One region of the Exiguobacterium sp. s130 genome, then DNA from elsewhere that is predicted to be linked to it. Evidence: riboswitches for the same ligand, from Rfam matches in the RefSeq annotation. Region 1 holds a riboswitch; each other region holds the start of a gene.
The links. A riboswitch is a leader RNA that binds a small molecule or an ion and turns the genes downstream of it on or off. The one in region 1 is predicted to bind S-adenosylmethionine.

Region 1 (3,285 bases):
AGCAGATGGATGCGATGGAAGATACGATGAAATCGTCGATGTTGCGCGATATGGAAAAAGGTCAGCCAGTCGAAGTGGAACATTTTTTCAGCGCCTTGTTAAAACCCACTTCGACAGAACGGTTCAGAGCTTTAAAATTAGTCGAAGCAAACTTACGCATGTATCTTGGAACGATTAAATAGTTGCATTTTTCTATTTTAGAAAAATAATGGAGTGGTACAAATGTTTCGTTTTGATGACGAAAGACCTGTTTCCCCTAAGAATCGTTGACTTCCGAAATAAAGTTCATCTATTGTTAATGAGATTGAAAAAAAGTGATAATATATTTTTCCGCATTTTTTCTTGCAAGGACGAATGAAGCAGACGAGAGGGGAAGTTTATCCATTATGAAACGTATTATTATTCGTGCAGGTATGACACCATTCGAACAGTTCGATGCTCCTTATTTGATGAAACATAATTCCATTGGAGGAAACGTTGGAAATCTCATTTATCAATACAGTATCTTTCGGACGTTGATGACAGAAGGAACGACGATTACACCGGACTATTACTATTACGATGAAGAACGGGCGGACGAAATCAATGCCAACTTCGATCTCTACGTCATTCCGTTAGCGGACGCATTCCGAAAAGAATTCGTACCGACGTTGCGGAAGTACACCCGCCTTATCAAGAAATTAAAAATTCCAGTCGTCGTCATCGGTGTAGGCTTACGTGCACCGTTTGAACCAGATCTAGACGGTGGATTCCCATTCGATGAAGATGTCAAAGCATTCGTCAGCGCTGTACTTGAGCGCTCAAGCATGCTTGGTCTTCGTGGGGAAATCACGTCGAAATACTTGACGCGTCTTGGTTTTCGCGAAGGCATTGATCATCGTGTCATCGGATGTCCTTCGATGTACGCGTTTGGTCGCGACTTACATATTCGTGAAACGAACATTACGCCCGAGTCGATGATTACGGTCAACTCGTCACGTTTAGCACCACAAAATGTTCTTGATTTCATTACGCGCGGAATGGAAGAGTATCCGAATCATTACTTCATTCCCCAATGGATGAAGGAACTGAAATTGACGTATACAGGAACGCATCCGATCGCAGATTTGTCCGTGACGAACTATCCGGTGAAGATGTCGGATCCTGCTTACATGAACGATCGTGTTCGTTTCTTCTTGAACGCACAAACATGGTTCGATTTCATCGGGCAGGCAGACCTCAGTTTTGGTGCGCGCTTGCATGGAAATATCACAGCAACGCTTGCGGGTACGCCGAGTATCCTCATTCCAAAGGATGCACGAATGCGCGAACTAACGGATTATCATCAGTTGACGCATATTTGGGCGAACGACATCAAAGCGGATACACAATTATCCGACGTCGTAGCCAATGCTGATTTCCAAAGTCCGGCACGTGTTCAAGCACGTAACTTCGACAACTTCGTTGATTTCTTGAACGTGAATGATCTTGAACACATTTACCAAGAGACGAATTATCCTGAGAATGTGCCGTTTGACCGTCAAATGGCGCAAGCGGAACTACTTCCACCGGTTCAACCGATTTCTGGCGTGAGTCTCGAAGAAGCAGTCGCCCGTTTCGAACGGTTCTTCCCGGAACAAGAGAAGAAGATCGCGGATGCGCAAAAACAGGCAAAAGCGCAATTGGCCGAAAAAGATAAGAAAATCAAAGCATTGCAGAAACAGACAACGACGACTCAAAAAGATCAAGAAATTGCGGCGCTCAAAGCACAACTTGCTGCTCAAACGAAGAAAATGAAGCATCAGCAAGGAACATTGAACCGGAAAGCGGTTCGGGCAGCCTTAAAAACAGCGGATCTATTCGCAAAAAAATAAAGTGTTCTAACATTCCGGGTCATTACGATACGGAATGTTTTTTGGTAGGAGTATTCTGAATTGTATTGACAATTCAGAAAAGACTTGATAGGGTTAGGAACAATTACATACTTATCCAGAGAGGTGGAGGGACTGGCCCTATGAAACCTCAGCAACAGGTCGAAAGATACTGTGCTAATTCCTGCGGGTGTTGCACCCGATCGATAAGATTTCCGAATTGTCGACCGACGCATCCGTGAGGATGCGTTTTTTGTTTGAAATAGGGGGAACGAGGAGGAAATGGATTCATGAAAACGAGCGGAGCGTTTCGACGCAAGATGGAATCACGTCATCTGATCATGCTGTCGTTAGGAGGCGTCATTGGAACAGGATTATTTTTAAGTACAGGTTATACGTTGGAACAAGCGGGACGTGTCGGAACGATTTTGTCGTATTTAATCGGAGCCGTCGTCGTCTACTTAGTCATGTTAAGTCTTGGCGAACTCGCTGTACACATGCCGGAAACCGGATCATTCCATAAGTACGCAACGAAGTATATCGGACCCGGTACCGGTTATACGGTGGCCTGGCTCTACTGGCTGACGTGGACGGTCGCCCTTGGTTCAGAATTCACGGCAGCAGGCATTTTAATGCAACGTTGGTTCCCGTCGATTCCAGTCTTTGTGTTCAGTGCATTATTCGCTGCGATGATCCTTGGTATCAACGTCTTGAAGGTCCGCGTATTTGCTGAAGTCGAGTTTTGGTTCTCCGCCATTAAGGTCGTAACGATCATTGCTTTCATTTTACTTGGTGCGGGAGCGATCGTTGGCTTCATCCCATTACAAGATGGTAGCCCGGCACCATTCTTTTCTTCCTTAACGGAAGGAGGATTGTTTCCAAATGGGGCATTTGCGATCTTCATGACGATGCTTGCCGTGAACTTTGCTTACTCAGGAACGGAATTGATCGGCGTCGCAGCGGGTGAAGCGGTCGATCCGAAGCGGACGATTCCGCTTGCGATCCGAACAACGATTTTGCGACTCGTCCTCTTTTTCGTCGGTACGATCATCGTATTAGCCGTCTTATTGCCAACGGAAGGGAAGGGTGTGCTCGAAAGTCCATTCGTTGCGGTGTTTGAACGAATCGGGATTCCGTATGCGGCAGACGTGATGAACTTCGTCATTCTGACAGCGATCTTATCGGCAGCGAACTCTGGGCTTTACGCTGCCTCCCGGATGCTTTGGTCGCTTGCGAACGAACGCATGATTCCGCGCTTCTTCGCCCAGGTGACACCAAGTGGGGTTCCACTTCGAGCTGTATTGTTCAGCATGCTTGGCGGAGGACTTGCTTTGCTTTCTAGCATCTATGCAGCAGGAAGTGTCTATATCGCGCTCGTCTCGATTTCCGGTCTTGCTGTCGTCGTCGTCTGGATGAGTATCAGCGTTGCGCAGTA
Region 2 (3,285 bases), on a different contig from region 1:
CCGAGACGGATTTCACGAGGCAACATGGCGAAGACGAACGACTGATTCCGCTTGCCCAAACACTTCTTCCGTCATCTCACTAAGTTCTTCAAAACCAAATGAGGTCAGGAATTGACGCGCTTTATAGTTACGTGCTTCCACGTAGACTTCGAGTGGGACGGCTCCTTGTCGTTCGAGTTCACGAATCAGACGTCTTCCGATTCCGTTTTGCTGATATTCCGGCAGGACGTAAAGCCGAATGATCTCCCATGTTCCTTCGACATCAACAGCATGAATGAAACCGACGATTTCCTCGTCGATGATTCCGACATAAAAATACTCTCCCCGTGCTTCTTCCGCTGTCAGGATCGCACGAACGACTTCTTCTTGCGGATACGCCTCCTGCACGAAATGCGCTTTCGAACGTTCGGAATAGATTTCTTCATACGTATCCATCCAAGATGTGATAGCAATGTCATGAATACGTCCTGCATCAGCTGGAATAGCTTCGCGTATTTCCATAATCGGAACCCCCCTTTATACTCATACAAATCGACTCATGTACTTTTACCCTTTTCTAGAAAAAACATTCGTTTCCTGCAAAGTTCCGCGGAAACAAAAAAGCCCGAAAACCCAAGTAGGATTTCCGGACTTTTTGATTATGCGAAACGTTTTGCTTGTTCTTCAAGAACTGCTGCTTTATCTGTTTGCTCCCATGGAAGCTCAACATCTGTACGACCGAAGTGACCGTATGCAGCTGTTTGACGATAGATCGGACGACGGAGATCAAGCATGTTGATGATTCCAGCCGGACGAAGATCGAAGTTTTCAGCAACCAATTCGACGAGTTGTGTTTCAGGAAGTTTTCCTGTGCCGAATGTATCAACCGCGATTGATACTGGGTGTGCGACACCGATTGCGTAAGCGAGTTGAACTTCTGCTTTGTCTGCAAGACCTGCAGCAACGAGGTTCTTCGCGACGTAACGTGCTGCGTATGCAGCTGAACGGTCGACTTTTGTTGGATCTTTACCTGAGAATGCTCCACCGCCGTGGCGTGCGTATCCACCATACGTATCAACGATGATCTTACGACCAGTCAATCCAGCATCTCCTTGTGGTCCGCCAATGACGAAACGACCAGTTGGGTTGATGAAGAATTTCGTTGCTGCGTCGATGTATTCAGCCGGGATGACTGGTGTGATGACGTGTTCTTTTAAATCAGCTTGGATTTGCTCAAGCGTAACTTCTTCCGCATGTTGTGTCGAGATGACGATCGTATCGACACGAACCGGCTCGTTGTTCTCGTTGTATTCGACCGTGACTTGTGTTTTTCCGTCCGGACGAAGGTAGTCGAGTTGACCGTTTTTACGCACTTCTGCCAAACGGCGTGCGAGACGGTGCGAAAGCGAAATTGGAAGTGGCATGAGTTCTGGTGTTTCTTTCGTTGCGTAACCGAACATAAGACCTTGGTCTCCTGCACCGATTGCATCGATTTCTGCATCAGACATGCTACCTTCACGTGCTTCAAGCGCTTGGTCGACACCAAGAGCGATATCTGCTGATTGCTCATCGATCGATGTCAATACAGCACATGTATCCGCATCGAAACCGTATTTCGCGCGTGTGTAGCCGATTTCACGAATCGTTTCACGAACGACTTTTGGAATGTCGACGTAAGTGGATGTCGTGATCTCACCTGCAACGAGAACGAGACCTGTTGTAACAGAAGTTTCTGCCGCAACACGTGCGTTTGGATCCGCTGCAAGAATCGCATCGAGGATTGAATCCGAAATTTGGTCACAGATTTTATCTGGATGACCTTCAGTGACTGACTCCGACGTGAATAGTCGGCGATTAAGGTTTGTCATGTATGACCCTCCCAAAAAAGAATTTGACGGTGTACTCATTTCCCCTAGTTGAGTGGGACGGTAAAATGAAAAAAACCTTTCCAAGTCCAAAAAATGGTCAGGGAAAGGTTGTGCGTTCTTCCTTTACCCTCTTATCGTTCGAAGTGTTTACTTCGCTTCAGGAGAGCACCTTTTCCCTCATTAATATATGAATTAATGTAGGACGGTTGCCGGGTTTCTTCGGGCCTTGTTCCCTCCACCTGCTCAGAATAAGAGTATCCGTTACGAATTACATGATATAAAGTTGTACCTACTCTGTCAAGCAAGGTTTCAAATTCTAGTCGAAACTTTTTAAAAGAGATGTTAAACTATTAATGCTGAAAGCGTTTCCAGATAAATAGAAATCAGCACCAGAAAATGATTGCGCTCTCTTTAGTATGTCATATATAATAAATGTGTCATACTAAATTCAGTGAGCCAAAACCAACGTAGGGGAAAGGTGGGGTCAGGATGCCGATGACGGTCCTGAATATCGAAGAACTACTCAAGAAAGAGCATGTGTTCAAACAACTATCTGTTGCTGAACTTGTCGAACATGCGATTCGAAACGAAGAAGGTGTCCTTACTGAGAACGGCGCACTATCTGTAGAAACGGGGAAATTTACAGGTCGTTCACCAAAAGATAAGTTCATCGTCCGTGATTCTTCCTGCGAGTCTCACATTGATTGGGGTCATGTTAACCAACCGATGGATGGAGACAAATTTGAACAATTGTTACAAAAGGTTCTTCGTTACATGAACGAAGCCGATCAGCTCTACTACACAGAAGCTGCTGCTGGGGCAGATACGCACTTCACCCTTCCGGTTCGTGTGCTCACACAATACGCTTGGCATAACCTGTTTGCCAAACAACTCTTTTTACGCGAGTATCCTGAAGTGGCTGCCTTCGAACCGTTCACGGTCGTCTACGCGCCACATTTCAAAGCAGATCCTACCGTTGACGGAACGAATTCCGAGACATTCATCGCCATGTCGTTTGAACACCGGATCGTCTTGATCGGTGGAACCGAATATGCGGGCGAAATCAAAAAATCGATTTTTTCCGTCATGAACTACCTCTTACCACAAGAAAATGTCCTTTCGATGCACTGTTCAGCAAACGTCGGACACGAAGGCGACGTCGCCTTGTTCTTCGGTCTATCCGGTACTGGTAAGACCACCCTGTCAGCAGACGATAGCCGTCAATTGATCGGTGACGATGAGCATGGTTGGTCGCATGACGGCGTCTTCAACATTGAAGGTGGATGTTATGCGAAGACGGTCAATCTGTCACGCGAAAAAGAACCGCAAATTTTTGATGCGATCCGTTTCGGAACTGTCCTTGAAAACGTCGTGCTCGATGAATCTCGTCATCCTGATTACGATGACACATCGTTGACTGAAAATACACGTGCTGCTT
Region 3 (3,285 bases), on a different contig from region 1:
AGATATCACTGTAGTTAACTAGCATCAGCGAGCACCTCCTCAACGGTTACCTGCGCCTGATCGATGTAGTGTAACGCTCGTTTCACTTCTGTCGTCTCACCGATCAACTCGACGAGTAGTGTGCCGAACGGCGTCTCCTGCAACTCCGTGATGCTACCGTGCAGGATGTTGACATCGACGTCGAAGCGTTTTGCGACTTGCGATAAGAGTGGTTGTCCGGTGTGATGTCCAAGGAAGTGAATCTTATAGATTGGATTCGCATTCCGGGACTCGATCAACTGACGAATCGACGCTGGAATCTCGTCATGCATGACGGAGCGAACGAAATTTTTCGCTGTCTCAGTCTGCGGGTTTGAAAAGACATCAAAGACCGTTCCTGACTCGATCAACTTTCCAGCTTCAATGACGGCGACCCGGTCGCAAATCTCCCGGATGACGCCCATCTCGTGGGTGATCAAGAGAATCGTGATCCCGTACTCGGCATTGATCCGTTTTAATAACTGAAGAATATGATGTGTCGTTTGGGGATCAAGTGCTGACGTCGCTTCGTCACATAAAAGGACGGAAGGTTGCGTCGCGAGTGCCCGGGCGATACCAACGCGCTGTTTCTGCCCACCCGATAATTGATCCGGATAATGATCTGCTTTGTCCGCGAGATCGACGAATTCGAGTAACTCCGTCACCCGGCGGCGAATTTCGTCTTTCTTGACGCCTGCGAGAACGAGTGGTTTCGCGACATTCGTAAAGACCGTGTTCGCATTCAACAGATTGAAGTGCTGAAAGATCATCCCGATCCGTTGTTTTGCTTGGCGTAACTTTTTCGGAGACAGTTGCGTTAAATCTTCCCCATCGACCGTCACCGTTCCTGACGTCGGTCGTTCTAACAGATTGACGCAGCGGAGCAGTGAACTTTTTCCGGCACCGCTAAAACCGATGACCCCAAAGATTTCACCTTTTTCGATCGTCAGGTCGACACCGTCGAGCGCTGCAATCGTCTGATCTTTCGTGACGTACGTTTTTTTGACTTGATGAAATGCAATCATTCCGTTTTCCCCCTTCATTCAACAAAAAAGGTCCCTTCTTGAGAAACAAGAAGAGACCTGGATCCGCACAGTGGCAGAATCCACTCCACTCATCTCTCAGACATCTGTCTGATGGAATTGGCACAGTGCTCATAATGAGTCTGTTGCCGAGGTTTCGTAGGGCCAGTCCCTCCACCTCTCTGGATAAGTATTGCGGTATGAAATTCGTATGTGTGTTGTTGTGTTGTTGCTTATGTCGTAAAACTAATTTTTACATTACGGGTCGAACCTTTAAAAGTCAACCAACTTTTCAAAAATAATCCATTTGGCGCATATCGATGGATGAACAAGTTATGAGTTAGCTTACTGAACGGATCATGATTCGTCAAGAACGATTTGACAAGTCATTTTCGGTCGTGCTACCATCGTTTCAATGATTAATCCGACAATTCCAATATGATATTTATCAAGAGTGAACGAGAGACCTGGCTCTATGACTTCACGGCAACCTGCAATCTGTAAGGTGCTCCGACCAGCAAAGCGCGGCTTTGGATGATACGGTGAAAAACTCGTGGGCGTCCAAGCAGTGACGTCGACGAGTTTTTTTCATGAATGGAGGAAAAATAGTAATGATGAACTATCCTGTATTGACTGGTGCTGAAGCATTTTATCTTCAAGGTGGACCGATCGGCATTCTAATCTGTCATGGTTTTAACGCCACTCCGCAGAGTGTCCGGGACGTCGGTGAGGCATTTGCTGCCGAAGGTTTTACCGTCTATGCCCCGCGCTTACGTGGACATGGAACGAACGTCCGCGAGTTTGAACAATCGACTGCTCGATGTTGGAAGCAAAGCCTGCAAGACGGCTATGAACGTTTACAAGAAACATGCGATCAAGTCTTCGTCATCGGTCAATCGATGGGTGCGACGCTTGCGTTGTCGCTCGCTGCTGACGGCATTCCGTTTGCCGGCATCATTACGATCAATGCCGCACTCTCCGTTCCATCCTATGAAGCACTTTCGTTCGAGGACGGTCCACAGTATTTACCGGAAGGGGCACCGGACATTAAGCGAGCAGCCTTCGAAATCATTTATGACCTCGTTCCGAGCCGTTGTGCGTTCGAACTCGTCCGTCTAATGGATGAGACAAAAGGACGCCTCGGATCCATTCTCCTGCCGACATTGATTCTCTACTCGGCGACCGATCACGTCGTTCCGCCGTCGAGCTCGGATTATCTGCACCAGCACATCGGGACGAATGATAAACGAATCTACTGTCTCCTTAACTCGTACCACGTCGCGACCCTCGATCATGATCAGGATTTGATCGTGCGTGAGACGATTCGTTTCATCGAACGCTCGAGTCGTTTCTCACAGGAAACGGGATAAAAAAAAACAGCTATTCGTCTTCACTTAGAAGCGAACAGCTGTTACATCAAAGGACGACCATCATCGGTTCGTCTTTTTTGTTTATCCTTTTTGGTGTTGCATCGTTTGGAGCGGCTTCGGCTTTCCTGGCACTTCATGGCAGTGGCGGCACCGTGGCTCATACGATTCTGAAGCGCCGACTAAAATGATCGGATCATCATAGTTCGCTGGTTTTCCATCAATCAAACGTTGTGTCCGGGAAGCCGGATCGCCACATGAGAGACAGATCGCCTGAAGTTTCGTCACAAATTCTGCGCGCGCCAGTAATTCCGGCATCTTACCAAATGGCTCTGCCCGGAAATCCTGATCGAGTCCTGCACAAATGACGCGTTTTCCGTCTTGCGCAAGTGCTTCGATGACTTGAACGATCTCATCATCAAAGAATTGAACTTCATCAATTCCGACAATTTGTGTTTCTTCCGCTACTGCTGCATAGAGATCACGACTCGTCGCCATTGGAATCGCCACGACGGAATTTCCGATGTGAGAGACGACATGCTCTTCATGGTACCGGTCGTCGATTGCCGGCTTGAATACTTGAACGGGCAGTTTGCCGTACTGTGCCCGTCTGACACGACGAATCAACTCTTCCGATTTCCCGGAAAACATACTACCACAAATTACTTCGATCCAGCCGTACTGATTTATTACATGCATCATCGTCCGACACCGTCCTCTAAAAATAGTCACTTTAACGAGTATAGCTCGAAACGGTATTGAGAAAAAGGGTTGACTTCCGGAAATCAAAATTCATTTTTTCTTTACCTAGAATTTTTGTCCTTTCATTCCAACCTTCATCCATTTCCTGTACACTAAAGAAGAAGATTCTCGCGAAA

Region 2: linked by a shared signal. The riboswitch ahead of metK (methionine adenosyltransferase) and the one ahead of HZS85_RS13975 (amino acid permease) in region 1 are both predicted to bind S-adenosylmethionine.
Region 3: linked by a shared signal. The riboswitch ahead of HZS85_RS00405 (alpha/beta hydrolase) and the one ahead of HZS85_RS13975 (amino acid permease) in region 1 are both predicted to bind S-adenosylmethionine.

Annotation. Positions count from the first base shown of each region.
Region 1 is NZ_JACSNI010000006.1:65,848-69,132, forward strand. Features, by position in the region: gene HZS85_RS13965 (ketopantoate reductase family protein) at 1-182, shown strand, start outside; gene HZS85_RS13970 (polysaccharide pyruvyl transferase family protein) at 387-1,853, shown strand; SAM riboswitch class I at 1,962-2,063, shown strand; gene HZS85_RS13975 (amino acid permease) at 2,141-3,285, shown strand, end outside.
Region 2 is NZ_JACSNI010000001.1:493,144-496,428, reverse strand. Features, by position in the region: gene HZS85_RS02495 (GNAT family N-acetyltransferase) at 13-501, opposite strand; gene metK (methionine adenosyltransferase) at 639-1,847, opposite strand; SAM riboswitch class I at 1,976-2,102, opposite strand; gene pckA (phosphoenolpyruvate carboxykinase (ATP)) at 2,337-3,285, shown strand, end outside.
Region 3 is NZ_JACSNI010000001.1:70,330-73,614, reverse strand. Features, by position in the region: gene HZS85_RS00415 (methionine ABC transporter permease) at 1-25, opposite strand, end outside; gene HZS85_RS00410 (methionine ABC transporter ATP-binding protein) at 15-1,043, opposite strand; SAM riboswitch class I at 1,130-1,233, opposite strand; SAM riboswitch class I at 1,483-1,584, shown strand; gene HZS85_RS00405 (alpha/beta hydrolase) at 1,652-2,410, shown strand; gene HZS85_RS00400 (thymidine kinase) at 2,492-3,106, opposite strand.